Linked DNA regions of Labrenzia sp. VG12. The protein of the gene in region 1 interacts with the protein of each later gene in a pairwise test. Links are inferred from orthologs where the notes say so. Each region holds a gene or a part of one and is shown in the gene's direction. Other genes may lie near its edges.

Region 1 (14,482 bases):
GGGGCGCACGCCAGGAGCGTCGTGGAGGATGGTATGCGCGGAATCGGACGGCTCCAATTCGGGCGCCCAATCCTGGTCCGACGGGATGCGTTGTTCCTCCCTGGAAAGATCAGCCCTGTAGAAAAGAAGGCCCACAAGGCAGCCGACTGCAAATAACGAACCGAGGATGACCAGGAGTGCGGTCATGGCGGTGTCTCCAGACTTGAACTCTACCTGCGTAAGTCAAGTCTACCCGACGCGCGCCTGAAAGGAAAATCGAGCCCGGTTTGCGGCAGCCGCCCGTCCATGCGGTCTGTCCAAGTGAGTGTGAAAGGTGCCGGAGGGTGTCCGGCACCTTTCCAGTCGTTGATCAGATCAGCTTCGCCATGGCAATGGCGGTGTCGGCCATGCGGTTGGAGAAGCCCCACTCGTTGTCGTACCAGGTCAGAACACGCACGAAGGTGCCGTCCATGACCTTGGTCTGGTCGCAGTGGAAAACAGACGAATGGCTGTCATGGTTGAAGTCCATCGACACAAGCTTGTCGTCGGTGAAGCCCAGAATGCCGTTCAGTTTGCCGTTGGCAGCGGCCCGGATCGCGTCGTTGATCTCTTCAACGGTCGTCTCGCGCTTGGCGATGAAGTTGAAATCGACCACGGAAACGTTCGGCGTCGGAACGCGGATCGCGACACCGTCGAGCTTGCCGTTGAGTTCGGGCAGAACAAGGCCGACGGCCTTGGCGGCTCCGGTGGAGGTCGGGATCATGGACATGGCTGCGGCACGGGCGCGGTAAAGATCCTTGTGCAGCGTGTCCAGGGTCGGCTGGTCGCCGGTGTAGGAATGGATCGTTGTCATGAAGCCCTTTTCGATGCCGATGGCTTCATTGAGGACATAGGCGACCGGTGCCAGGCAGTTGGTGGTGCAGGACGCATTTGAAACAACCAGGTCATCCGCGGTCAGAGCATCGGTGTTAACGCCGAAGACGATGGTCTTGTCGGCACCGGAAGCCGGTGCGGAAACGAGCACGCGCTTGGCGCCGGCCTCCAGGTGGGCGGCTGCCTTTTCCTTGGAATTGAAGATGCCGGTGCATTCCATCGCGATTTCCACACCTAGCTCGCCCCAGGGCAATTCTTTCGGATCTCGAACGGCGGTGACCTTGATCGGTTTGCCGCCACCCACGGAGATAGTATCGCCGTCAACGGCAACCTCAGCCGGGAACCGGCCGTGAACGCTGTCATAGCGCAGCAGATGCGCGTTGGTTTCTACCGGGCCGAGATCGTTGATCGCAACGACTTCAATGTCGGTACGGCCGGATTCGACGAAGGCGCGCAACACATTGCGGCCGATGCGTCCAAATCCGTTGATTGCTACCTTGGTTACCATAATCAACTCCCGCAGTCTCCGGTCTGCCTGGTCGGGTCTTAAACCGGTTTAAAAGCCACATAGAGTGGTCACTGAAACAGCACATCACGTGCGCGAAGGCCCGGCAACATAGGAGGAAATTATGTCGCCGGGAATTGATTTCGATTAAGAAGCGAGCTTTTCCTTGGCTGCGGCGACAACCGCATCCTTCGTGATGCCGAAATGCTCGTAGAGCGCTTTATAGGGCGCGCTGGCGCCAAATCCGGTCATGCCGACAAAGGCGCCGTCATTGCCGATGAAGCGGTCCCAGCCCATGCGAATGCCGGCTTCAATGGCAATCTTGACCGGGCTGGTGCCGATAACGGCCGCCTTGTAGTCGTCGGACTGGGCCTCGAAGAGCTCGAAGGACGGGACCGAGACGACGCGGGCGTTCACGCCGGCTTCCGTCAGTTCCTTGTGTGCGTCCACCGCGATTTCGACTTCCGAACCGGAGGCGAAGATGGTGACGGCTGCGTCGTCGTCGCTGTCGATCAGCACGTAGGCGCCCTTGGCGCACAGATTGTCGTCCTCGTAGGTCTTGCGCAGGGACGGCAGGTTCTGGCGGGTCAGGGCCAGGACCGACGGACCGTCCCGGTTTTCCAGCGACAACTGCCAGCACTCGAGGGTCTCGGTGATATCGGCCGGGCGGAAGAAGTTGAGGTTCGGGATCGCGCGCAGGGCGGCGAAATGCTCGACCGGCTGGTGCGTCGGTCCGTCTTCGCCGAGACCGATGGAATCATGGGTCATGACATGAATGACGCGCTGTCCCATCAGGGCCGCAAGGCGGATCGACGGCCGGCAATAGTCGGAGAAGATCAGGAAGCCGCCGGAATAGGGGACAAGACCGCCATGCAGCGCGATACCGTTCATGGCAGCGGCCATGCCGTGTTCGCGAATGCCATAATGGATGTAGCGGCCGGAGAAATCGTCCGGCGTGATCGGAGCGGTCTGTGCCGTCTTGGTGTTGTTGGACCCGGTTAGGTCAGCTGAGCCACCAATGGTTTCCGGAACCACTTCGTTGATCACGCCCAGCACGGCCTCGGACGCCTTGCGGGTCGCCATGGTCGGCTGGTCTTCAGCGAGCTTCTTCTTGTAGTCAAGCATGGCCGCTTCGTAGCCTGCCGGAAGATCGCCGCGGTTGCGGCGCTCGAACTCGGCCCGCTTTTCGGCGTCGGCTTCGGCGAAGCGTTTCTGCCAGTCCTTGTGTGCCTGGGCAGAGCGCAGGCCCGCGATGCGCCAGGCATCGAGAATGTCGCTCGGAACTTCGAACGGCTCATGCGGCCAGTTGAGGGCTTCGCGGGTGCCGGCGATTTCCTCTGCGCCAAGCGGCGCCCCATGGACCTTGGCGGTGCCGGCCTTGGTCGGCGCGCCGAAGCCAATCGTGGTCTTGGCCGCGATCAAAGTCGGACGGTCGCTGGCCTGGGCCTGGCGGATGACGGCGGCAATCGCGTCCGGATCATGGCCGTCGACACTGAGCGTGTTCCAGCCCGAAGCGGCAAAGCGTGCCTGCTGGTCGGTGGAGTCGGTGATGTCGACCTTGCCGTCGATGGAAATGCCGTTGTCGTCCCAGATGACGATGAGCTTGTTCAGCTTCAGGTGACCCGCCAGAGACAGGGCTTCCTGGCTGATGCCTTCCATGAGGCAGCCGTCGCCGGCCAGCACATAGGTGTAGTGATCCACCAGATCGGCGCCAAAGCGGTCTGCCTGCAGCCGTTCTGCGATGGCCATGCCGACGGCATTGCCGAGGCCCTGGCCGAGAGGGCCGGTCGTGGTTTCGATGCCGGCGCCGTGGCCGAATTCAGGGTGACCGGCGGTGCGGGCACCGAGCTGGCGGAAATTCTTGATTTCGTCGAGCGAGAAGTCTTCGTAACCCAGCAGGTAAAGCAGGCTGTAAAGCAGCATGGAGCCGTGACCGGCGGACAGGACAAAGCGGTCGCGGTCGGACCAGTTCGGAGCCGTCGGGTCGAATTTCAGGAATTCGGTGAACAGCACGGTTGCGATATCCGCAGCGCCCATCGGCAGTCCGGGGTGACCGGATTTGGCCTGTTCCACGGCATCGATGGCAAGAAAGCGGATCGCGTTTGCCATGCGCTGGTGTTTCTCAAGATCGGTCATCTTCTTCCCGTTGCTTGCTTTGGAGCCCCTTACACTGAGCAGAGCGCTCGGCAAGGCAGATTTGAGGTACGTTGCTCAAAAGTTAACTATCGTCAATTTCGATCAGGCGCCAGACAAATATCAGGAACCGCACCTGAGTCAATAAAACAGGTCGCACGACTCCGCGTGGCGGTTTGGGGAATAAATTTTCATCCCGGGCGTTATAGAGTTGAGGATTCTGCCAATGGCGGCATTGACTGGGAGAAGATGCGGTGCCTAAGCTCGAGGCCCTGATAAAGATTTGCTTTTTCGCCAATGGACTTGCGTTGTGGAACGACGCACGATTTGCACGCTTTTTGGGCAGTCATGCCGGGGCGGAAGCGTTAAATCTCCAGTCTGATGCTTGAAAGGACCGGGCGGACCGCCGCAAAAACACTTGGGACAACGTAATTAATGGCGGAAGTGGACTGCATGGAAAAAACCAGCCTCGCTGACGCGGTCAGGCGCCTGGACCAGGCCGTCGGTCATCTGGAAACCGCTGTCCAGCGCCGGATGGATGCCGACCGGTCGCTGAATGCCCTGCAGGATGATCTGCAACGGCTGGGCGAGGATCGATCTCAACTTGCCGCCTCCCTTGATGAAAGCGAAGCCCGGGCGTCCCGTCTGGAAGAAGCCAACAAGGACGTCTCCCGCCGGCTGGTCTCTGCGATGGAAACCATCCGCAGCGTCCTGGATGCGCATGGGGGCTGACGGCTGATGGCGCAAATCACGGTCACGATCAACGGCAAGTCTTTCCGCATGGCCTGCGACGACGGCGAAGAAGAGCGCCTGCAGGGGCTGGCGGCACGGTTTGACGGCTGGATCAACGAGCTTCGCGGCGCCTTCGGCGAGATCGGCGACCAGCGCCTGACCGTGATGGCCGGTATCATGGCCACGGATCAGGTTTCCGAGCTGGAGCGGCAGGTTGCAGCCCTTCAGGAAGAACTGGCAGACGCCAAGAAGCGGCAGGTTGCCGCTCTGGACGACATGAGCCAGAACGAGGAAGAGCTGTCGAGGGCCGTGAACACGGCGGCGGCCCGCATCGAAAGTCTGGCCGACAGCCTGTCCAAGAGCCTCAAGTCGTCCGACATCTCCTGAACGAGCTCGTCCGTCAGCTTCTTTTCATTTCGTTTGTGATGAAATTCGTGACGCTCTGGTAATTGCACCGGGGCCGGATTATATGCGGTACTTGCGGCTGCCCGATACGTCAGGAACATTATCCCCGGGGCCTTACGCATTCCTTCGGGAGCTGTCCCTGCGCTGGGCCGTGGTCCGTTGCATACGGCGCCCACCTACATTGTAGGTTCTCCGGGATTGCAGATCCAACGGTCGGGCGGCCGCGCGTTCCCTTGTTCGGGATGCGGGCCGATCGCAGCAACCAGTCCGAGGGCCCATGACCGACCTTCTTTCTCCAGCCGACGAAAAAGCCGCCCTGCGTAAGGAGGTGCTGGCACGACGGACTGCTATGGCCGTCACAGACCGGATCGAACGCAGTCTGATGCTGGTCGATCACGCCGGCGCATTGCCATTGCCGGCGGGCGCGATTGTCTCCGGCTTCTGGCCAATCCGGGACGAGATCGACGCCCGGCCGTTGCTCGACCGGTTGCGGCAACTGGGACACAGGCTCTGTCTGCCGGTCATGGTCGGTCCGTCCCTGATCTTTCGCCATCTGGACCGGGACACCGAGCTGGTGCCGGCCGGTTTTGGCTGCATGGAACCGGGACCGTCGGCGGAAGAGTTGCGCCCGGATGTCCTGTTGATGCCGCTTGCCGGGTTCGACGAAGAGGGCAATCGCATCGGCTACGGCCGTGCGTTTTACGACAATGCCATTGCCGGCCTTGAAAAAAACGGGCCGCTTTTGCGCATCGGCCTTGCCTTTGCGCTTCAGGAGGTTGACCGCGTGCCCGTGGAAGCGCATGACAAGCCCTTGGATGGAATCCTGACCGAAGACGGCTATCGTGCCTTCGGCTGATCCAGCGAGGACTTATGCGTATCTTGTTTCTGGGCGATCTTGTTGGCCGCGTCGGCCGGACCGCCGCCATTGAGGAATTGCCGCAGCTGGTGGAGGACAACCAGCTCGATTTCGTGATCGTCAACGGCGAGAACTCTGCTGCAGGGTTTGGAATTACCGAGGCCATTCTCCAGGATGTTCTGGATGCCGGGGCCGATGTTGTGACGACGGGCAACCATGTCTGGGATCAGCGCGATACGCTTGTCTACATCGAACGTCAGGACCGTCTGCTGCGGCCGTTGAACTATCCGGCTGGAACGCCGGGCCGGGGCGCGCATCTCTACACGGCCCGCAATGGTGCCAGGGTGATGGTCGCCAACGTCATGGGCCGCGTCTTCATGGATGCGCTTGATGATCCATTTGCAGCCATCGACCGCGCGGTCAATGAGTGTCCGCTTGGCGATGTCGCAGACGCGATCATCGTGGACATGCATGCCGAAGCGACCAGCGAAAAACAGGCGATGGCCCACTTTCTTGACGGCCGCGTCTCCCTTGTTGTGGGAACCCACACACACGTTCCGACCGCCGATCACCAGATCCTGGAAAACGGCACGGCCTACATGTCGGATGCCGGCATGTGCGGCGCCTATGACAGTGTGCTCGGCATGGAAAAGGAAGAGCCGGTCAACAGGTTCCAGCGCAAGATCCCGGGCGCCCGCTTCACACCGGCCTCCGGGGATCCGACCATCTGCGGCGTTGCCATCGAGACCGACGACCGGACCGGGCTTGCCGAGCGCATTGCGCCGCTCAGGATCGGCGGGCGTCTGGAGCCCGTGGTGCCGTCCTTCTGGAACAGTCGCAGCTCGGTTGCCGATCGATAATTTCACTGAACTGGATTTTCGCCGCCAACTTGCCTATAAGCGGCGCAGTTTTCATCGAGATCATCCGTAAAGAGCCGAGAAGAGCCATGGCAGGCCATTCAAAATTCAAGAACATCATGCACCGCAAGGGACGCCAGGATGCGGCCCGTTCCAAGATGTTCTCCAAACTGTCCAAGGAAATCACCGTCGCCGCGAAAATGGGCGATCCGGATCCGGATTCCAACCCGCGCCTGCGCCTGGCCGTCCAGAACGCCAAGGCCCAGTCCATGCCGAAGGACAACATCCAGCGTGCGATCAACAAGTCCCAGGCTGGTGACGCGGAGAGCTACGAGGAAATTCGGTACGAGGGTTACGGTCCGGCCGGCGTTGCTGTCGTGGTCGAAGCCCTGACCGACAACCGCAACCGCTCCGCGTCCAACATCCGCTCCTATTTCACCAAATGTGGCGGCTCCCTGGGCGAGACCGGCTCGGTCTCCTTCATGTTCGACCGGGTTGGCGAGATCGTCTACAAGCCGGAAGCCGGCGAGGCCGATGCCGTTCTGGAAGCGGCGATCGAAGCCGGTGCCGAAGACGTCCAGTCCGACGAAAACGGTCACACCATTTATACGGCCTTCGAAGACCTCAACGAGGTTGCCAAGGCGCTTGAAGATGCGCTTGGCGAGGCGGATTCCACCAAGATCATCTGGAAGCCGCAGAACCTGACGCCTGTAGACGCTGAAAAGGCGCAGACCCTGTTCAAGCTGATCGACATGCTCGAAGACGACGACGACGTCCAGAACGTCTTTGCCAATTTCGACGTGGACGACGACACGATGGCAGCGCTGGCGTCCTGAGCATCGTCTCGATTTGAGAATTGAAGACCCCGGCTTTGCCGGGGTTTTGTTTTGGCAGAGAGGTTAGCCACGCTGTGTTCAACATCTATGAGCTAACGCAGAATGATCCCAAGACGCTTCAGGAACGTTCGCTGAAACTCGCTGAGGAAGCGGGCGAATTGGCGCAGGCAGTCCTTTCGGCGACAGGAGCGCCCGGAAGCCAATACAAGATGCACGATCTCGCAGATGTGCGTGAGGAGGCTGCCGACGCGGCAATCGTCGCGTTGAGCGTTTTGGCTCAGGCTTGTGAAAGCAAGGATGTCTTTGAAGCAGAACTCCGCCGGCTGATGGCTCGGAAATGCGCCAAGTGGCAAGAGAAGCTATCGAAATAACGGGTCCAGCGCGGGCATGCTGGTCAGGGCGGCCAGCGCAATCAGTCCATAGGCCAGTTTGCGATACAGGCGCGGGTCGGCTTTTGAAAATCCGTGAGACCCAAGATAGATCGCCAAGGCATAAACGGGAACGGCCATCAACAGCAGGTGGAAAACCTCAAGGGTGAAGAAGCCGTTCAGGGTATAGGCGACAAAAGTGCCGAGGCTGGCAAGCGGGAAGAAGACAATGAGGTTCGCCCGGACCACGGCCGGTTCCTTCGCGCTTGAGAGCCAGAACGCCACGATCGGCGGCGCGGAGACCTGCGAAACCCCACCGAGAATGCCGGCGAGGGCGCCGGCGCCGAAGGAAACCGGTCTGGTGGGTTTCCTGCGATACCGCCAGCCGGATATCAGCAGCACCAGAAGGCCGGCAACAATCGCGAAGATGAACCAGCGCAGCGGCAGCACATCGAGATTGGCAAGAAGCCAGGCGCCTGCCTGCACGAAGATCACGGATCCCAGGACTGCCGGCAGCACGGTTGACCAGTCGCAGAGTTTCAGCACGCGGAAGATCAGCGGCAGGGCGACGATACCGTCAATCACCAGAAAGGCTGCTGCGGCGGTCGATGGCAGCATGACGCTGGTCGCCACCGGCATGAAGATCATGCCGGCTCCAAAGCCCGCAAATCCGCGCACGCATCCGGCGATGAAAAGGACAACTGCCAGAAACGCGATCAGCTGCGGCGGGTAGGAACTGAAGATGTCGAACATGGGCCTTCACAAAAAAGAGATGGAAACATCGACATCGCCTGGATGCGAAATGGAATAGGTCCAAAGATGAATAGGCGTGTTTGCCCTGCCTTCGAGGTGGGTTTTGGACAGGCTTTCCCGTGGTACGGTGTGCTTTGGCTGGCGTCAACGGGCAAGTTTTGTTACCGATTTGTTCTATGACACATGCGATTCGATTGCTGGGCATTGACCCTGGACTGCGCCGGACCGGCTGGGGCATGATTGAGGCAGCCGGCAACCGGCTGTCCTTCATTGCATCCGGCACTGTGACCTCAAACAACAAGAAGAGCCTGGCAGAGCGGCTGGTGGAGTTGCATGACGGGCTTACCGATGTCGTGCGGCGCTATGAGCCGGCGGAAGCTGCCGTCGAGCACACATTCGTCAACAAGGATGCCGGGGCGACGCTGAAACTGGGCCAGGCGCGCGGTATTGCGTTGCTGGTGCCGTCTCTGGCAGGTCTGGATGTTGCCGAATATGCGCCGAACCTGGTCAAGAAGACAGTGGTCGGGACCGGCCACGCCGAAAAGGAACAGATCCGGGCCATGGTGAAGGTCCTGATGCCACGTGCGACCTTCAACACGGACGATGCGGCCGATGCCCTGGCCATTGCGATCTGCCATGCACAGCACCGGGCGAGCGGGGCTGCGCGCCTGGCTGCCCATGTTGCCAGGGGGGCCGCATGATCGGGAAACTGAAAGGCACCGTCGACAGCTATGGCGAGGACCATGTCATCCTCGACGTGCATGGCGTCGGCTACCAGGTGCATTGCCCGTCCAGGATTCTGCAAGGCCTGCCGCGAGCGGGCGAGGCAGCCGTTCTGTTCATCGAGACGATTGTGCGCGAGGACATGATCCGGCTTTACGGTTTTTCTGCCGAAGCCGAGCGGGAGTGGTTCCGGATCCTGATGACCGTCCAGGGTGTCGGCGCCAAGGTGGCGCTCGGCATTCTCGGCATTCTGAAAGCAAGCGAAGTGGCCAATGCCATTGCGCTTGGCGACAAGGCGGTGATCACGCGGGCGCCGGGGGTCGGCAAGAGGGTGGCAGAACGCATCGTCGCCGAACTGAAGGACAAGGCGCCGGCCCTTGCCACCGTCGACCAGGGCACCATCGCCGTGTCGCAAAATGTCGCCGACAATGTTGCCGCCCGGCCGGTTGCCGAAGCGGTATCAGCCCTGACGAACCTTGGATATGCCCAGGCGCAGGCCAGTGCCGCCGTTGCAAAGGCAATGCAATCTGCCGGTGACGAGGCGACGACGGAGACGCTGATCCGCCTGGGTTTGAAGGAACTGGCCGGATGATCGCCCTGACCTATGCCATTATTGCGATCGTGTTTGTCGTCCTGGGCATCGGTGGCATCATGTATCTGGACCAGCGCTTTTCAAAAGCGGTCGGTGACAGGCCTTTTGTTCTGAAAGGGCGCCGGATCGAAACCGACGATCCATATGTCCGTCGCCAGTTCAACAAGTTCTACGCTCTGCGCGTGGCCTATTCGCTAGGTCTCCTGGTGCTTTTGTTTGTGGTCGTAAGCCATGTCGGATGACAGCCGTATCGTGACGCCGGAAATTCGCGGCGATGAGATCGACAGCACAATGCGCCCGCAGGCGCTGGACGACTTTGTCGGTCAGGCCCAGGCGCGCGCCAACCTGAAAGTGTTCATCGGGGCTGCCAAGGCACGCGGCGAAGCGCTCGATCATGTGCTGTTTGTCGGCCCTCCTGGCCTCGGCAAGACGACACTTGCCCAGATCATGGCACGCGAACTCGGTGTGAATTTCCGGGCAACGTCTGGTCCGGTCATCGCCAAGGCTGGCGACCTGGCAGCCTTGCTGACGAACCTGGAAGAACGGGACGTCCTGTTCATCGACGAAATCCACCGGCTCAATCCGGCGGTCGAAGAAGTGCTCTACCCGGCGATGGAGGACTTCCAGCTCGATCTGATCATCGGTGAAGGTCCGGCGGCGCGCTCGGTGAAGATCGACCTGGCGAAGTTTACCCTGGTGGCGGCCACCACACGGCTGGGACTGCTGACGACACCCTTGCGGGACCGGTTCGGCATACCGGTGCGCCTGCAGTTCTACACGGTCCCGGAACTGGAGCACATCGTCAAGCGCGGTGCCTCGATTCTCGGGATCGGCATGGCGGAGGACGGGGCCCGTGAAATCGCCAAGCGGTCCCGGGGCACTCCGCGGATTGCCGGACGGCTTCTCAGGCGCGTGCGCGATTTTGCCGTCTTCGACGGCGCTGAGCGCGTCGACCGGGCGCTCGCCGACAAGGCGCTTTTGCAGCTGGAAGTCGACGGCGCGGGTCTCGACAGTCTCGACCGACGCTATCTCAACCAGATTGCCGTCAATTTCGGTGGCGGTCCCGTCGGCATCGAGACCATCGCGGCCGCGCTCTCCGAGCCCAGGGATGCCATCGAGGAAATCGTCGAACCCTATCTGATCCAGAACGGGTTCCTCCAGCGCACGCCGCGCGGGCGAATCCTGACCCCGATGGCTTTTGAACATCTCGGACTGGCCGTGCCGGCCCGTCCGGATGCGCCGCAAATGGGCCTGTTTTCAGATCCCGACTAGGTTTCCGTAGCGAAAATAAAGTCTCACCTCGTAAAAACTGCTCATGGCGCTTGGCGGATTAAGCTTTTGTTGGCGAATCCAGCCGTATTGTCCCGTTAACTATGCGGGGGAAACCATGCGGAAGCGGCTTTCATCTAAACTGGCACTCATGTTTCTGGCTGGTGCACTGACCATGTGCGTCGCCATTGTCACCGTGACATCCATCATTTCTCGAGACGTTGCCAACGGACAGGCGGATGCCGGTCTGCAGAGTGCGACCAGTGCAAAGCAGAAAGTGCTGGAACTGTCGCTTGGACAGGTCAAGGACAGCGCAGCGTTTTTCGTGACCCTGGAAGGGGCGAAAGACAGTCTGATGAAGACCATGGTCGGCTGGAAGAACCTGAAGGAAGGCCAGACCGGGCTCCTGCGCAAGATCTTCGTCGATGACAATCCGAACCCGGAAGCGCGCCACCTCTTGGTCGAGCCTGCGGAATCCAACTACTACGTGAACAATCACAAGGTCGTTCACCCGATCTACGAGGACCTGATCGGGCAGGGCCTTTTCTCCGATGCGGCGCTGACCAATCCGGAAGGGTTCATCACTTACACCTACCGCAAGGGGCCGGAGTTTGGCTACCATGTGGACGATGCGCAGATTGCGGGGCATCCCGTCCAGATCGCGATGGGCAAGCTCCATGCTGCTGCAAAGGCCGAAACCCTCGCGGGCGGGCAGATCTACTCGTCTGGCTTTGTCACGGCCGAAGACGGGTCCGTCACGGCGGTGCTGGCAGCACCGGTGTTTTATCTTGACCGGTTCTTCGGCGCGGTTGCCTTCACGGTCGATATGCAGCATCTGGCCTCGCTCCTCAATGAAAAGACCGGGCTTGGCGAAAGCGAGCTGGTGTTCCTGTCCGATTCTGTTGGCAAGCTGGTTCAGTTGGGAGCGGATGGCCAGGCAGCGGCCGTTCATTCCATCTCTGACATCCGCGTGGACGATCGCCTTCTCAGCCTGGAGGACGGTGTCTATCGTTTTGCCGAGGCCAGCAATACCTTCATTGACGCGCCCTTCGGTGTGGTCGCTGCGGTGAAACAGACCGAACTGTCGGCTGCGGCTGACCGGATCACCTTCGGCGCCGTCATTTCCGGGTTTCTTTGCCTCGTGCCGATCGTTGGTCTGATCTGGTGGGTGACACGGCGCATGTTCGCGCCGATGGAGCGCTTGTCGGATGCGGCGCGCAAGATCGCCGACGGTGACCTGGAAGTTGCGGTTGAAGCGACAGAGCGGTCTGACGAAATCGGCCGCATGGCGCGCTGCATCGAGGTCTTCAAGGACAACTCCGTTGAACGTGAGCGGCTGGCTTCGGAACGCAAGGTCGGGCACATCGCCCGCGAGAAGCGCGAAAAGCTGATCGACTCGTTGATTGCTGAGTTCCGGGCTGAATCCCAGGCAGTGCTGGAGTTGGTGGAAACCAATATCGCGCGGGTTGAGGATGTCTCCTCAGCGCTGAACGAGCGGTCGGCCTCCGCGTCCGACCAGGGGCAGACGGCGGTTTCCACGTCGGAAAACGCCTCGTCCAACGTCCAGGCGGTCGCCTCGGCGACGGAAGAACTCAACGCGTCGATTTCGGAAATATCCCGACAGGTCGAAACCACGGCTTCGATCGTGTCCCAGACCACGACGGCAGCGCAGAGCTCAAATTCCAAGATCTCCGGTCTTGCGGAAGCCGCCAACAAGATCGGCGACGTTGTCTCGCTGATCTCCGAAATTGCCGAACAGACCAACCTTCTGGCCCTGAACGCAACCATCGAAGCTGCCCGTGCCGGCGATGCCGGCAAGGGCTTTGCGGTTGTTGCCTCCGAGGTGAAATCGCTGGCCGGGCAGACCGCAAAAGCGACCGAAGAAATCTCGACGCAGATTGCCGCGATCCAGGCATCCACCACCGAAGCGGTGGAAGAAATTGCACGGGTTTCGGAATCCGTCGAGGAGGTCAACTCCTATACAACGACCATTTCCGATGCCGTTCAGCAGCAGGGCGCAGCCACGAGCGAGATTTCACGCAACGTGGCAGAGGCCGCGGATGGCACACGCAGCGTGGCCAACACGGTGGCCTCGCTCAACGAAGGTGTCGCGGAAAACTCCCAGGCGGTTGGTGACATGCTGACAGCGACGCTGGAGATGAAGCAGCAGGCGGAACACCTGCGCGCGTCGGTCGAGAAATTCCTGTCCGAGGTTGCAGCAGCGTAGTCGCCACCATAGGTAAGACGCAGTTGGGCCGTCCGGTCGGGTGACCGGGCGGCCGTTTCTTTTGAAAAGATGAGGTTTGCCGTGTCCGACTGGCCCGATCTCTCCGGCCGCCTGGAAGAAGGTGGTCATGTTCTTCCCGTCCGGGTCTATTATGAAGACACCGATTTCACGGGCATTGTCTATCACGGTGCTTATGTGCGGTTTTTTGAAAGGGCCCGGTCCGATTTTCTGCGCCTGATGGGCATTCACCACGCGGATATGGCGTCAGGTGCACATGGCGCCAGCCTGGCCTTTGCGGTGCGCTCCATGACGCTGGACTTCCAGAAGCCGGCGCGGATTGACGATGTCCTGGAAGTTCACACCAGTCTTGCGGAATACAAGGGCGCGCGAATCCGGCTCGATCAGCTGATCCATCGCGGCGATGAACTTCTGGTATCGGCCGCGGTCACGGTTGCCGTGATCACCGGGGAAGGTCGACCGACCCGGTTACCGCAGATCCTGTCCGAGCGCCTTCAGAACCACGCGCCTTCGGAAAACATCGACAATTGAACTGCTTGGCCGAACCTGGGTACGGACATGTGCCTCAGGAACGGAAAATAGTTTCAATACACTTTACTGCGTTAATCTTGCAGTAACCTTAATTGATTCCTTTAAGGGGGGACGTTCTTTGACCAGAAAGTCCCAGTTTTGACAAATTCAAACGTCAGAGAGGCGACTGGTCATGAGAACCGGTCGAAGGATTCCGGTTCCTCGCTGTCGTTTCGCAACCTTGAACGCAACCAGCGACAGCCGACCCAGGGGTCATTGAAATAATGGAAACACTTGTCGAATCGACATTGGCAGCGCCGGAAGGCGGCATTTCGTTTTTCGCGCTGTTCTGGCAGGCGCATCTCGTCGTTCAGCTCGTCATGATCGGCCTCCTGGCCGCATCGGTCTGGTGCTGGGCGATTATTGTCGACAAAGTCATGCTGATTGGCCGCACACGGCGGCAGATGAACCGGTTTGAAACCGTGTTCTGGTCCGGCCAGTCGCTCGAAGAGCTTTACAACACGCTTCATAACCGCGTGAACCATTCCATGGCGGCGCTGTTCGTGGCGGCCATGCGTGAGTGGAAACGCAGCCATGAAGGGGCGCGCCCGGCGATCGGCAGCCTGCAGCAGCGCATCGACCGGGTCATGGACGTCACCATACAGCGGGAGGCCGAGCGTCTCGAAAACCGCTTGCTCATTCTGGCGACCGTCGGCTCGGCGGCACCTTTCATCGGTCTGTTCGGCACGGTCTGGGGCATCATGACAGCCTTCCAGGCGATTGCGGCTTCCGAAAGCACGAACCTTGCCGTTGTCGCTCCGGGTATCGCCGAAGCCCTGTTCGCGA
Region 2 (14,654 bases), 2.8 Mb from region 1 along the record:
TATAATCCGCAAGCAGATCGGCAAAGCGGTCTTCGGTCAGGCGAAAGACACGCTCGTTGTGCCAGAGCGTGTCATCCGCATCGAAACCCAGCGTGGTAATTTCGGCCATCAGGACACCTCTTCGAATTCGGCGGAGAGTTCCAGCCATTCCTCTTCGGTCTTGACCAGTTTTTTCTCGCAGAAGGCCCGTTCCTTGGCAAACTTGGTTGCCCGTTCCGGTTCTTTTGCAAAGAACTCCGGGTCGGCGAGAGCCTCGTCGAGTCGGCCGATCTTGTCCTGAAGCCGGGCCAATTCCTTTTCCGCCGCGTCGATCTTCTGTTTCAGCGGTTTCAACTGGCTGCGCTTCTGGGCAGCTTCCCGGCGTTTTTCCTGGGCCGAGGCTTTTTCGGCGTCTTCGGCATCCGCCTTGTCGCGGGCCCTTTGCGCAGCCTCCGGTCCCTGCAGGATCAGGCGGCGGTAATCCTCCATGTCGCCATCATATGGCGCGACCTTGCCATCCGCGACGAGCCACAGGCGATCGGCACAGGCTTCCACAAGGTGGCGGTCGTGACTGATCAGCACCACGGCGCCCTGGAACTCGTTCAGCGCCATGACCAGCGCTTCGCGGCTGTCGATATCCAGGTGGTTGGTCGGTTCGTCGAGGATCAGCAGGTGCGGACCGTCGAAGGTGGCGAGCCCCAGAAGCAGACGCGCCTTTTCCCCGCCCGAAAGATCCTTGGCCGGTGTATCCATGCGGTCGGTCGGCAGCCCCATTCGGGCGACACGCGCACGGACCTTGGCCTCGGGCGCTTCCGGCATCAGGGCGCGGACATGAGCCACCGAGTTTTCGGCCGGTTTCAGTTCATCCAGCTGGTGCTGGGCAAAAAACGCGATCTTCAGCTTTGACGCCTTGGTAATCTCGCCGTCCATGGCGCCGAGACGACCGGAAATGAGCTTTGCGAACGTCGATTTGCCGTTGCCGTTTGCCCCCAGAAGCGCGATCCGGTCATCGGTATCGATGTTGAGCGTCAGCCGCGACAGAATTCTGGTGTCGCCATAGCCCGTGGCAACGCCTTCCAGCTTCAGGATCGGTGGTGCCAGTTGGGCTTCCGGATCGGGGAAATGGATGGGTTTGCTGCTTTCATCCGTCAATGCGGCGATCGGCTGCATTTTTTCCAGCATCTTCAGCCGGGATTGCGCCTGGCGGGCCTTGCTGGCCTTGTAACGAAAGCGGTCGACGAAGGCCTGCATGTGCTTGCGCTGGGCATCCTGCTTCTCCTTGGCCTTTTCGGCCAGGATCATCGCTTCGCGCCGCTGACGGTCGAAACTGTCATAGCCGCCGGAATAGTAGGTCAGCTTGCCGCGTTCCAGGTGAACAATGCTGTCCACGGCCTTGTTGAGAAGGTCCCGGTCGTGGGAGATCAACAGAACTTGGTGCGGATAGCGGGAGACATAATTCTCCAGCCAGAGCGTGCCTTCCAGATCGAGATAGTTGGTCGGCTCGTCCAGCAGCAGCAGATCGGGCTCGGAAAAGAGCACCGCAGCCAGGGCAACACGCATGCGCCAACCGCCCGAAAAGGATGAGCAGGGGCGCTGCTGAGCGTCGGCATCAAACCCGAGACCGGAGAGAATGGACCCCGCGCGTGCTTCAGCCGTGTGGGCTCCAATATCTGCAAGGCGGGTGTGGATTTCGGCAATCCGGTCCGGGTCGGTTTCCGTTTCTGCTTCCATGAGCAGCCGGCTGCGCTCGGTATCGGCCGCCAGCACCACTTCCATCAAGGTGTCTTCCGTGCCCGGCGCCTCCTGGGCCACCTGGCCGATCCGGGCTCTCTTGGGGATCTGCACGCCGCCAGTTTCGGTGCCGAGCTCGCCGGTGATGATCTTGAAGAGCGTCGATTTGCCGGCACCATTGCGGCCGACCAGCCCGGTCTTGGCCTTGCCGGGCAGGGTCACGCTGGCCTTGTCGATCAGGAGCCGGTCCCCGATCCGGTAAGTGAGGTCATTGATTTGCAACATGGGCGGGATGTTTGGCGAAGGCTCTCACCGGATGCAAGCGGAATCCTGCTTGAAACCGCGTGGAAACGGCGGGCTGTGGCATCACTGCACTCCTGCCCGCCGCCTTCGTCAAAGAACCGCCTGTCAGGGTGTCAAAAAATCCAATACCTCAGACAGGATACGGCGGTGCTGGCTTGCGCGTTCAACGGAACCTTTGACACAGACGATTTCATCGCCGGGCTCATGTTCTTTCAAAATGGCATATCCTGCCGGTTTGCATTGTCCCATGAAATCGAAATGCCCGGCGCCCTCCAGCTCAACATGATGAACCCTGTCCTGGGGGAGGGACGCGGCAAGTGCGCGGGATTCCCGGTCCTGGTCGAGCATGTCTGCCCTTTCGGCGCCCAGAACGAGGACGGGAATATCGAGGGCGGCAAGGCTTGGCCGCGACAGCACCGGGGTGCCGCCAAGGTCGAGGCTGACAATTTTCTTGACGCGGCTGTCCTTGCGCGAGACCGACATGGCCGCCTGGTCGGCCTCTGTCCTGGCAATGGACCATCCGGTCAGGACCTTGCAGGCAACGGGTTGGTCTTCGCCGGCACATGTGGTCTCGTATCGGGTCTGGTCAAATGTTGCGCCGGCCAGCAGCATGACCGTGAACCCGCCAAGAGAATGGCCGACGGCATGAATGCGGTTGATATCAATTCGGTCCCTGTAAGGACTTTCTTCAATGAGAAAGCTGATCAGGCGGCTGAGGTCGACCGGGCGATCCCAAAGCTTGCGGGTGTGGTCCGGGTCGCGGAGCCAGGAGCTTGTGCCCGGGTGGTTGACCATGGCGACGACATAGCCGCGCCTGGCAAGCTCGGATCCGAGCCAGGACTGGTTGAAGGTGTTGCCGTACATGCCGTGGGATACAACGACCAGCGGAAACGTTCCCTCCGCCGGCGGCCCGTCCGGATCGGCAGGTGCCATTTGCCAGACTTTGCTCTTGTTCGCGATCGGATGAATGTCCGGTGTGCTGGTCGGATACCAGATGTCGCCCGCGAGCGGCCGGTCCTGACGGTTGTCTTCTATGGTGATTTTCGAAACGCCAGGTCCGTAGGGCAGGGCTTCGCCGGCCTGAACGCCGGGTGACATTATCATCGCTCCGACAAGGGATACAGTCAGACAAAACAGGCGCGAAAACCGGAAAGGGTGGTTTGAAGACGGCAACATGAGATCTCCGTTTTGGGGTGCAAGCTGTCTTCATCAGATGCGTGGAAGAAGGCCTGTTGACAATCATGGCAGAGGCGATGTCCTGTCCTGAAACGTGATAAAGGACAGTGTCTTCAATGCGATTTCCGAAGTGGGGCTGACGTGATCAGCATTCCGGTGTCTTTTCTGCTTGCTGGCCTGTTTGCGGGACTTGCCTTTGCAGCGCTGGCCTGGCGGTCCTTGCCGGGGCTTTCGCGTGGCTTGTTTGCCGGTCTGTTCCTGCTCATGGCGCTGGAAGCGTCTCTCGTCGGCATGCGCTTTGCCTATGGCTTTTTCGAATTGCTGGCCGTGCAAAGAACACTTCCGGTCTGGGTGGCACCAGGTCTCTATCTCGCTTTCCGGTCCTTGACCGAGGCTGTCGGCCGTTTCCGGCGCAGAGCCGTTTTTCACGTGATCGTGGCCTGCGTGGTGACGATCGCCATGATGATCCCGGTTCCTGTCAGCGGGTATGTCGATGGCCTGATCGCGGCGAGCTACATGGTCTATACGCTGGCGCTGATCCGGCTGTGGCTGGAGGGGGGCGACTGTTTTTCGCAAGCGCCGACAGCGCTTGGCACACCGCTCAGAAAACTGCTTCTTGTTGCCGTCTTTGCCATGGCAGCAACTCTATTTGTCGATGTCTGGATCGCGCTTCTGTTCGCACAGGCGCAGCAGGATACCGCAGCTCGAGCGGTGTCGCTGGCAAGCCTTCTTTTTCTCGCCATAGCCCTTGCGCTCGTGCTTGTGTCGCTGCGCAAGCGTCCGAAAAAGCGAAAAGCAGATGGCATCGAAAGGGAGGATGAGGCAGACAGCGCCCTGGTTGAAACCGCCAGGAAGGTTCTGACTGACCAGGACCTTTTTCGCGATCCGAGCCTGACCTTGACCCGGCTGGCCCGGCGGGTTGGCGTGCCGGACCGGGACCTCTCCCACGCGATCAATTCCGTCACCGGTGGCAATGTCAGCCAGTTCGTCAATCAGATGCGGCTCGAAGAAGCGGCAAGACTTCTTGTCTCAACGGATGAACCGGTTGCGCGCATCCAGGATCAGGTTGGTTTTCTGACCCGCTCGAACTTCTACAGGGAGTTCCAGAAGGCGTATGGCGACGCGCCGGGCACCTACCGGAAAAAGGCTCAGTCGGCGGCCTGATCCTCGCTCGGCAGGCTCAGATAGATCGACGCAAATCCGCCGAGCAATTCGTGGCACAAGATGACTTCACGGGTCTGTGGATCCCAGAAGGCGTTTTCCTCGTCGCAGGTGGCGGCAAGGAAGGTCACTTCTTCCGGCAGCTCGTAAAACGTGTCCAGTTCCTCGGCGACGAGTTCCAGAAGACCGCTTTCCCTGATGAACACTTCCATCGATTTCAGACCGTCCGGTGCCGGTTCGTATTTCACCTTGATCTTGCCGCCGCGGCCGTCTTCCTCACGCACATAAGGATCCGTGACGACTTCCCAGGAATCGGCGGCCTGATCATAATCGAAACCGCAGGTTTCGATCCTTTCCTCCGGCAGGTCGAGTTCCAGTGCGAGCTCCAGAAAATCCTCTTCGTCAGCGCCGACCATCAGGCAGAGCATCCGGTAGCCACGCTGTTGATCGAGGTCGTGTTCGTCGTAGAAGATCAGGTCTTCATAGGCTTCTTCGGCAATCAGAAACCAGCCGATCATGGCCTGTTTGAGAAAGAGGTCCATGTCGTCCGTATCGGCGGACAGCATCGAGACGGTCGCCAGGTTGTCGACGGCGTCTTCTTCCTGGGCGAGAACGGGCAGTTCAAGCTCCGACACGAGCATGTGTCCGCCTTCGTGGTAAAGCGTGAACAGCGCATTACCGGCCACAAAGACAAAAAGTTCTTCGCGTTCTTCATCGCTCAGGGCCGCGATTTCTTCGTCCAGGGACAGGTGGGATTGCTGATCTTCCGGGGCGGCGGTGCTGGCCAATGCCGTGGGCGACGATGTCGCGACAAAGACAGTTACGAACGCAGCGTAAACAAACGACGGCAGAAGAGCGAAAAGTTCGAGCATTGTCTTGTCCCTGACAGGAGCTTATCGGCAGAAGAAACCCGGGTCATTCTGCTGTGTTTTGTTCAAAATAGGCGCTGCTGCAGGGCAACGCCAGAACATTGTATGCCGCAAAGAACGCTGTTGACATGAAATTGTCATGTCTGCGCCCCCTTGCGGGGTTGGCGGCGCCCCGTTATTAAGGCCGCGAAATTTGCGACATTTATGGTCCGGCAACCAGCCGGTCCGACCCTGTAACGAGAAAGACGAAACCATGGCGATTGAACGCACGTTTTCCATGATCAAGCCGGACGCCACCAAGCGCAACCTGACCGGCGCCATCACCGCCAAGCTGGAAGAAGCCGGCCTGCGCGTGGTTGCTTCCCGCCGCGTTTGGATGTCCCTGCGCGAAGCTGAAGCCTTCTATGCGGTTCACAAGGAACGTCCGTTCTTCGGCGAACTGACCGAATTCATGTCCTCCGGCCCGACCGTTGTTCAGGTCCTGGAAGGCGAAAACGCCATCGCCAAGAACCGTGAAGTCATGGGTGCGACCAACCCGGCTGAAGCTGCGGAAGGCACCATCCGCAAGGAATTTGCGCTGTCCATCGGCGAAAACTCCGTACACGGCTCCGATGCCCCGGAAACCGCTGCTCAGGAAATCGCGTTCTGGTTCTCCGGAACCGAGCTTGTCGGCTAAATCAGCCATCAAGAAGAATTCTGAAAAGCCGGTCCCTGGGGCCGGCTTTTCTTTTTGTTTCTGAAGAGCTCTCCAGACACACGCTGTTACATATTCGTGTGATTGTGCGACAGCATCCGGTGTCAATTCAGCCATACTGTCAGAGTTGGGCGACAAGGAACTGGAGAGATGAAATGCGTTTTTGCCTCGTGCTTGCCGGTGCGCTGACCGCATCGCCGGCAATGGCCCATGACAGCACGACACCCTTGCATGGCGAGGAGCCCGCCGAACACAGCCATATCGGCGAAGGCATCCTGAACTTCCTCCTGCCGGAGGCTGACGCCTCTGCAGATATTGCGATTGACGGCAATTCGCGCCGGATCAGAGCCAATGGCTATCCGATCAAACCACCGGGGCAATTTCCGAACCGCAACAACCCGCACGCCATTTCCAAGAAAAACTACAATCTGAAAGTGCCGGTGTCTCCACGCAAGAACGCTCGGGCCACCAGCGCGCAAGGCGCCGTTTTCGGCATCGCGGTCAATGGCGTGGTGATGGATCCGGGTACGGCGGAATTCTGGCAGAACAACCGCCGGTCCGGCTGGAATTACGAGGCGCTGGGCGGTGCCTGCAAGCTGGGGCTCGACAAGTACAACGCCCATGTGCAGCCGGACGGCACCTATCACTATCACGGCATCCCGACAGGCGTTCTCGCGTCCGAAGGTGGCAAGTCCGTTCCGGCGCTGATCGGTTTTGCAGCGGACGGTTTCCCGATTTACGGCCCTTATGGCTATGCCGACACGAAACAGAAGTCGGCGATGAAGAAGTTGAAAAGCAGCTATCGTGTGAAACAGGGAACCCGTCCTGACGGTCCAGGTGGCCGTTACAACGGCAAGTTCACGCAGGATTGGGCCTATGTTGCCGGCGCCGGCGACCTGGATCAGTGCAACGGCCGCTTTGCCGTGACACCGGAATATCCGGACGGCACTTACCATTATGTCCTGACGGACACGTTTCCCTTCATCCCCCGGTGCTGGATGGGCACCGCCGATGCCAGCTTCAAGCGTTTGAAGGGGCCAGGGCGGCGCGGCGCGCTGGAGGAAGAAGGTGAGGGCGCGACCATCGACTTTGCGGCATTGACCGACAACAGCGGCGCGGCCGTGACACTGATCCAGCACCAGGGCGGACGTCCACCGCGCTTACTGCCCGGGGGGCGCCCGCCACCACCGGGAGCCGGACGGCCCGGACGCGGCCCCCGCCAGGGCGGCATGCCACCAGGGGGTGGCCGTGCCGGGGGGCGCTCTCCCTGCAGCGGAAGTTAGGAACCGTCTTCAGCTGCAGCGCGGACGCCTGCCAGGCTGACGTGATGCCTGCCAGGTGACATTGTGACGGTGACGAGGAGGCGCTTGACGGCGCCTCTTTTTGTTTTCCATAAGGCAGGCTCGTAAACTGCCGTCGAGCCCAGCCAGGATTTGGATAGCCATGACGCTTGAGCCGCCCAAGAGCACTTTTTCCGCGTGTCCGCATGATTGTCCGTCAACCTGCGCCCTGGAAGTGCATTTCTATCCGCATGGCGATGTGCGCCGGCTCAATGGCGCCAAGGACAATGAGTATACGGCGGGCGTGATCTGCGCCAAGGTCGCGCGGTATGCCGAACGCCTCTATCACCCGGAACGCCTGATGACACCCTTGCGCCGGGTCGGCAGGAAGGGGGAAGGGCGGTTCGAGGAAATTTCCTGGGAGGCCGCGCTTGATCTGATCGCTGAAAAGTTCCTGGCCGCGGAAGCTGAGTTCGGCGCAGAGAGTGTCTGGCCCTATCACTATGCCGGAACGATGGGCCTTGTTCAGCGGGACAGCATCCACCGGCTGCGCCATGCCAAGGGCTATTCGCTCCAGTTCGACAGTTTCTGCACCAACATGGCCTGGACGGGATATGTTGCTGGAACGGGACGCCTTGCCGGACCGGACCCGCGCGAAATGGCTGTCTCTGACCAGATCGTCATCTGGGGCACCAACCCGGTGGCGACCCAGGTCAATGTCATGACCCACGCCATTGCCGCGCGCAAGAAACGCGGCGCCCGGATCATCGTCGTGGATGTCTATGAAACCGAGACGATGAAGCAGGCCGATATCGGTCTCGTCCTGAAGCCTGGAACCGACGCGGCGCTGGCTTGCGCCATCATGCATGTGCTCTTCCGGGACGGCTACGCCGACTGGGACTATCTGGAAGAATTCACCGACTGTCCGAAGGAGCTGGAAGCGCATCTTCAGTCCAAAACGCCGGATTGGGCCGCGGCCATCACGGGGGTGAGCGTCGCGCAGATCGAAGACGTGGCCAGGCTCATCGGCGAAACCAGGAAGACCTTCTTCCGTCTCGGCTACGGCTTCACCCGGTCCCGCAACGGCGCGGTCGGCATGCATGCAGCCTGTTCCATTGCGGCGATTACCGGCAGCTATAAATATGAAGGCGGTGGTACGTTTCACAACAACGGTGCCATCTACGCGCTCAACAAGGAAATGATCGAGGCCGGGTCCCTGAAGGACCCGTCCGTGCGGGCGCTCGACCAGAGCCTTGTCGGCCGTATTCTGACAGGGGATGACGCCGCGCTTTTAGGTGGTCCGCCGGTCAAGGCGATGCTGATCCAGAACACCAACCCGATGTCGGTTGCGCCGGAACAGGACCTGGTCAGGCAGGGCTTTGCCAGAGAGGACCTGTTCACGGTCGTCCATGAACAGTTCCTCACCGAGACGGCGCAGATGGCCGACATTGTCCTGCCGGCGACCCAGTTCCTGGAGCATGACGACATCTACAAGGGCGGCGGTCACCAATATCTGATGCTGGGGCCCAAAGCGGTGGAAGCGCCGGAAGGACCAAGGGAAAACATCTTTGTGATCAACGAGATCGCACGGCGCGTTGACTCAAAACCTCATCCCGGATTCGACATGAGCGCGCGCGACCATATCGACTGGATGCTCCAGAAGTCCGGCTACGGCACGCTGGTTGAGCTCGAGACGAACAAATGGATCGACCTGCAGCCCGATTTTGAAACAGCTCATTACCTCAGCGGTTTCGGCCATGCGGACCGCAAGTTCCACTTCAAACCTGACTGGGGCCGATCGGCCGCGCCGAACAAGCCGGAGGGCGAACCGTTCGGTCCCTGGGCGTCCATGCCTGAACTGCCCGATCAATGGGACAGCATCGAACAGGCCGACGACGCGCATCCGTTCCGGCTGGTGACGGCACCGGCACGGTCCTTCCTCAATTCCTCCTTCAACGAGACCGAGAGCTCGAAGAAGAAGGAAGGGCGCCCGGAAGTCTGGCTCAGGCCGGAAGAAGCTGCCCGCTTCGGCATCGAAGACGGTGCCAGGGTGCAGATGGGCAACAAGCGCGGTGTCGTGACACTTCACGCAAGGCTGGTAGACACCGTCGCCCCGGGGACCGTGATCTCGGAAGGCATCTGGCCGAACGACGCTTTCGAGGACGGCAAGGGCATCAACACACTGACCGGCGCCGACCCGGTCGCGCCTTACGGCGGTGCGGCGTTTCATGACAGCGCGGTCTGGGTGAGGGCGGCTTAAGCTGCTTTTCGGCAGAACATCTGATAGCGCGCCACACCCCCCGGCGCCCTCTTCGGAGGGACAGTGATGGTATGGCGTCGGTTGTGTGTGGGAATTCTTGGGCCCGCAAACATGAAACACCAATAAGGGCGGCGCACCGCCCGTCCGGTGCTAACCGCCCTCTCAGGTCAAGCCTGGCCTTAATCTGGTTTGGGGCTCCCGGATATCAGGTCTGGCTTTCTGAGCTTGGCGTATCCTCCGGCGTGACCAGACGACCTTCCTCGGCCTTGTAGAAATACTGGCTGGCAACCAGCCAGCCCTTCAAGGGGCGCAGGATCGGAATGCAGGTCAGGAGGATGAGAGGCAGGGTCGTGACCAGATGCACCCAATAGGGGGCGGTGAAGGCGATTTCCAGCCAGATGGCGAAGGCGACCGCCGGCACGCAGCCGAAACAGATCACGAAAAAGGCCGGCCCGTCGGCCGGGTCGGCGAAGCTGTAGTCGAGGCCGCAATGGCTGCAGCCTTTCTTGAGCTTCAAAAATCCGTCGAAAATGCTGCCTTCGCCGCAGCGCGGGCAGCGGCCCCTGATGCCGGTCTGGATCGGCGGCAATTCGGGCCAGCTTTCAGATGTGCTCATGAAACGCTCTTTCCTGCTCGGCGTCACACCTGCAACGCCGTTTTGGTGTCCAGTCAAAGAGTAAATGACTGGAAGTGATTGCAGTCAAAGATAGGCAAAAATTTCTCAAGCGCAAGCGGATTGACTGCGGCAGATTGCCGTCGTCATGTTAGCCGCTTCAGAAATAGGTGGCCGCCGACTGAGGCGGTGTTGCCAGCGTCGCGGCGATTGCATTGAGGGCCGTGTCGACCTGACCGCGGCTGACCGGTCCTCCAAAGCACAGGCGCACGGCATTCGGGGCCGGTCCACCGGCTGCAAAGGCATCGCCTTCGACCAGTCCGAAGGATTGCGCACGGACCTGGCTGACAAGCGCTGACGGGGTCCAGCCATTATCGAGATGTAGCCAGAGGTGGAACCCGTCCGGATCGGCGTCGAAGCGATGGGCCTTCAGATGCCGTCTGGCGAGTGCCTGCCGTGCCGCACTTTCCTGCCGGATGTGTTGCAGCAGGGATTGGGCGGTGCCGTCCTCGATCCAGCGGGTGGCAAGAGCCGAAGTCAGGGGGGAAACCATGATGCTGGCGGTGCGCAGGGCCCGGTTGAACTGCCACGCGGCATTCTGGTCAGGCGCGATCACATGGGCGAGGCGCAGGCCGGCGCCCAGGCTCTTGGAAAGGGACCCGATATACCAGGTCAGGTCCGGAGCAAGGCTTGCGATGGGCGAAGGTTTTGCGCGGCCGAGCTGGCCGTAGGCATCGTCCTCCAGAATTGGCAGGCCCTGACGGCGGGTGACGGACACAAGCTCTAGCCGCCGCTCATAAGGCACGGTGCGCGTGGTTGGATTGTTGAGCGTCGGATTGAGATAAAGCGCCTTCAGTCCGCCCTTGGTGCAGGCTGTCTCCAGTGCATCCGGGTCCGGCCCGTCCGCATCGGTGGGCAGGCCGACAAGCTCAAGTCCAAGCTGGGCGCAAAGGGAGCGGATCCCCGGATAGGTGATCGCTTCGCAGGCTATTCGGTCTCCCGGTCGGGTCAGCGTCGTCAGGGCGGCGGTCAGCGCGGCCTGTGCGCCCGGGGCGAACTGTATGTCTTCCGGTTGCGGTATGAGGCCAACGGTCTTGAGCCAGCGTTGCGCCATCTGACGGTCCGGGTCTGACGCGGAAAACGTCTGGTAACGCAACAGAGGTGCAAGATCGGTTGCCAGGGAAACGTAACTCTCCTGCATCCGCTCGCGTAGCTCGGCAGTGTCCGGCTCCGGCGGCAGGTTCATGGAGAAGTCGGCTGCCCGCTCGGTCAGACGGTTGTCCGTTTTGGCTGTTTTTGCCGGCGCCGCATCAGGGCCCGTGACAAAGGAGCCGCTACCAACCCGTGAGGCAATCAGACCGCGCCGCCGGGCTTCGGTATATCCGCGCGCAACGGTGGTGAAGTCGAGGCCCAGCCGTCCGGCGAGCTGACGCTGCGCCGGCAACTTGTCTCCCGGGGACAGGCGTCCCGATTTCAGATCCGCCTCGATGGCATCTGCAATGGCGATGTAGCGAGGAGCGTCGCTTGCGGCAAGGTCCGGGGACCAGAGTGTCATACCGTGTCTCAATTTCAAAATTGAATGGATAATTGACTGTATATCTGAAACAGATGATTGTCGTCAATGGTCTGGGTAAACAGCCCGTTCGCGGTTGAAAGGTGGTTTTTCCTTCTCGGTCTTTGCCCTGTCTCCCATTTGACCTGGAGGGGATGCCTTTGAAGTTGCCCCTTGGGAGATTTCGCGAGTAGACGTGCGCCTCATATGGTGGGCTGGTCCACAAGGTCTTGGCAAACTGGTTCTTTTCGGGGTGCCGGTGTCCTAGTAGACAGGGTTTGAACCGCTTAGCCCGGAGGGCAAGGTGCACGACGATCTCAGCCAATGGACAGCCCGCAACCGGCCGGAACGCCGGCGCTTTGACGGCCGCTATGTAATCCTCGAACCGCTGGACCCTGCACGTCATGGTGCACAGCTTTTCGAGGCCTCCAGCGTTGCCGATGCGGATCAGCGTTTTAAATGGCTGCCCGAGTATCCTCCCGCGTCCAAGGCCGAGTTTCAGTCCTGGCTAGAGGAAAAGGCAACCAGCGAAGACCCGCTGTTTTTTGCCGTGATCGACAAGGCCACGGGCAAAGTGGCTGGCCGGCAGACCCTGATGCGGATCGACGAGGCCAATGGCGCGATCGAGATCGGCAATATCTACTGGGGGCCGTTGATTGCCCGCACCCGGGCGGCGACCGAAGCGTTGTACCTGTTCATGAAATACGCTTTCGACGATCTGGAGTACCGCCGCTTTGAGTGGAAGTGCAACAACGACAATGCCCCCTCCAGAAAAGCCGCGCAGCGGTTCGGCTTTCAGGAAGAAGGCGTCTTTCGCCAGCACCTGGTGGTAAAGGGGCAGAACCGCGATACGGCCTGGTTTTCCGTGATCGACAAGGAATGGCCGGGGCTCAAGGCGGGTTATGAAGCCTGGCTCGCACCGGATAATTTTGACGCCGAGGGTGGTCAGATACGCCGTCTTGCCGACTGTATCGACCTTTAAGCGGTGTCGCCTTGGAGCCCTGATTGAGATCGATTAAATTAAAGGTGGTGTGTCTAAAATTATGAAACGATAAATTGCAGATCCTCTCCGTCAGGTGTTTAATGGTTTGAAACCGAGAGTTTCGCGCTGTCATCGCAAGGCGCGTTGTTTCAGGGGAGGGGCACATGCGCAAGACCATTTCCACCATCGATCGCACGGCCATCAGCGGCTATCCGAATTTCTGTGACGGTTACGCCCGTCCGGGGAATACCGGCAACGGCTATGTCTCGGTAGTGAAGGTTGCGACGGGGACCGTTGAAAAGACGGATGATTTTCTTCTTGATGGCATCGTCGCCTATGATCGGGCGGAGGCCAATGATGCCTATATCGGCCAGATCAACATGGAGACGGCGTCTTCCTTTTGCGGCATAGCCGGCAATGTCTGGGGTTACGATCTTGCCTATAACAGCGCGCTCAACACGCTGCAGCCGATGTTCACCGTCAAACAGTATGACGGCACCGATCTGCCGGTGTTCAATGCCGGTCCCCTGATCGATGCCGGCATGTCCCTGTTCGGAACGGAGCCGCATCGCCGGTTTCCGCCGGCGCCGGGTGCACATGTCATCTGTGCCAACAAGAGCACAACCAATTCAAGGCCGCTCACCGGCGCGCCGGACCCGGCCAGGAACGAAGCCTACGGTGTCTGGTGCTACATCGCTCTGTCGATCACCCGGGACCGTTACAACTCGGCGGATCTTTTCATCGAGGATGCCGGAACCTGGACCGAAAATGACGATCCGGCCGCCCTGGAAGCTTATCTGGAAGACCATCAGCGGTCCGTTGCCTGGAGTATTGTGGCCTGTGGCAAGGACCAGTCGGTGCTCTACGACCGGACGTTCTTGTCCTATGCCTATGTGATCATGCGGCCCGGCTTTGTCGGCACGGCCCTGACCGTTGCCCCCTATGTCACGCTGGCCCAACGGGCAGTTCCACCCTCCGGCTTCAACACGCTTTACGACATGACACTGGCCGACTGGGAGCAGGCGGTCGGATTTGCCTGACGTATGAGACGGCTGGCTGCCGCAGGGTGTTACTTGTTATCGACGCATGTCACTTGGCCACCATCTCCGCGAACCTCACGGCCGACGCGACACCGTCGATCACCGGAACCTGGAACCTGGTTGTCAGGTCGGCGGCAAGATCTGCCATACCGGCGCAACCCAGGGCGATAGCGCCAACGCCGTCCATCCGAAGGGCCGTTGCAATCTCGGCTTCAATGCGTTGGCGTGCATCGCTGTTCGGGTCTTCCAGCTCCAGAACCGGCACATCCGAAGCACGCACACGGGCGCAGCGGGGGGCAAGACCGACGCGTTGCAGATTGCCTTCCAGAACGGGCACGGAGACAGGCAACGTGGTGACGACCGAAAATCTCGGCGCAGCGACGGACGCAACGTGATAGGCCGCCTCGCCAATGCCGACCACGGGAACAGGTGACCTGGCCTTCAGATCGAACAGGCCCGTGTCGTCGAAACAGGCGATGATGACGGCGCTGATGCTTTGATCCGTCTCCAGTGTTCGGTCGAACAAGACGTTGAGCCCGGGCAGGGCGGCGGCGCCGTCGGCCGCGCCCTGAATGGCTGCCGGTCCCTGCAGCGGATTGATGGCCGTAATCCGGGTGCCAGGACCGGCTGCGGCACGAGCAGCGGCCGCAATCTTGTTCGTCATCGACGCCGTTGTGTTCGGGTTGATGACGAGAATGTGGGTCTCCTTCATGGCCAGCCTCAGACGAGCCCTTTGCCCGCATCGGTGCCGAGCCTGGACCGGCGGCGGTTCAGTGTGACGACGACTGCCAGGAACACGCCGATGATGACGAAGGAAAATGCGGTCGTCAGCGTGCCGAGAGCGAAGATCACCGGTGTCGTCACGTTGGTGGTCATGCCGTAGATCTCCAGAGGCAGCGTGTTGTAGCTGCCTGCGGTCAAAAGGGTTCGGGCGAATTCGTCATAGGAAAGAGTGAAACCGAACAGCGCGACCCCGATCAGCATGGGCGCGATTATCGGCAACACGACATGACG

Evidence for each region.
Region 2: the proteins of CHH27_RS15935 (region 1) and ndk interact in binary tests that used the Escherichia coli proteins (3 or more experiments, as listed by UniProt). The link is inferred for Labrenzia sp. VG12 from one-to-one orthologs.

The regions. Positions count from the first base shown.
Region 1 is NZ_CP022529.1:3,449,072-3,463,553, reverse strand. Bases 3,933-6,693 are described here. They hold CHH27_RS15935 (5-formyltetrahydrofolate cyclo-ligase), read left to right. Parts: upstream 3,933-4,904; coding sequence 4,905-5,483; downstream 5,484-6,693. Other genes in these bases: CHH27_RS15925 (YebC/PmpR family DNA-binding transcriptional regulator), read left to right, coding at 6,430-6,693; CHH27_RS15930 (TIGR00282 family metallophosphoesterase), read left to right, coding at 5,498-6,343; CHH27_RS15945 (cell division protein ZapA), read left to right, coding at 4,229-4,609; CHH27_RS15950 (DUF4164 domain-containing protein), read left to right, coding at 3,944-4,222. Outside these bases: CHH27_RS15965 (hypothetical protein), read right to left, coding at 1-186; gap (type I glyceraldehyde-3-phosphate dehydrogenase), read right to left, coding at 350-1,360; tkt (transketolase), read right to left, coding at 1,505-3,493; more of CHH27_RS15925, read left to right, coding at 6,694-7,176; CHH27_RS15920 (MazG-like family protein), read left to right, coding at 7,251-7,547; CHH27_RS15915 (sulfite exporter TauE/SafE family protein), read right to left, coding at 7,536-8,297; crossover junction endodeoxyribonuclease RuvC, read left to right, coding at 8,474-8,998; Holliday junction branch migration protein RuvA, read left to right, coding at 8,995-9,612; CHH27_RS15900 (endonuclease), read left to right, coding at 9,609-9,854; Holliday junction branch migration DNA helicase RuvB, read left to right, coding at 9,844-10,884; CHH27_RS15890 (methyl-accepting chemotaxis protein), read left to right, coding at 11,000-13,108; ybgC (tol-pal system-associated acyl-CoA thioesterase), read left to right, coding at 13,190-13,657; protein TolQ, read left to right, coding at 13,921-14,482. UniProt on the Escherichia coli protein: Involved in the removal of 5-formyltetrahydrofolate.
Region 2 is NZ_CP022529.1:690,137-704,790, forward strand. The notes cover bases 4,251-7,183. They hold ndk (nucleoside-diphosphate kinase), read left to right. Parts: upstream 4,251-5,472; coding sequence 5,473-5,895; downstream 5,896-7,183. Other genes in these bases: CHH27_RS03210 (helix-turn-helix transcriptional regulator), read left to right, coding at 4,251-4,353; CHH27_RS03215 (DUF4344 domain-containing metallopeptidase), read right to left, coding at 4,338-5,222; CHH27_RS03225 (YHYH protein), read left to right, coding at 6,069-7,183. Outside these bases: CHH27_RS03195 (HAD family hydrolase), read right to left, coding at 1-109; CHH27_RS03200 (ABC-F family ATP-binding cassette domain-containing protein), read right to left, coding at 109-1,995; CHH27_RS03205 (alpha/beta fold hydrolase), read right to left, coding at 2,119-3,111; more of CHH27_RS03210, read left to right, coding at 3,331-4,250; more of CHH27_RS03225, read left to right, coding at 7,184-7,196; CHH27_RS03230 (molybdopterin-dependent oxidoreductase), read left to right, coding at 7,357-9,453; CHH27_RS03235 (DUF983 domain-containing protein), read right to left, coding at 9,659-10,069; CHH27_RS03240 (PLP-dependent aminotransferase family protein), read right to left, coding at 10,227-11,621; CHH27_RS03245 (GNAT family N-acetyltransferase), read left to right, coding at 11,923-12,600; hdcA (histidine decarboxylase, pyruvoyl type), read left to right, coding at 12,765-13,640; CHH27_RS03255 (aspartate/glutamate racemase family protein), read right to left, coding at 13,690-14,352; CHH27_RS03260 (ABC transporter permease), read right to left, coding at 14,361-14,654. UniProt on the Escherichia coli protein: Major role in the synthesis of nucleoside triphosphates other than ATP. The ATP gamma phosphate is transferred to the NDP beta phosphate via a ping-pong mechanism, using a phosphorylated active-site intermediate.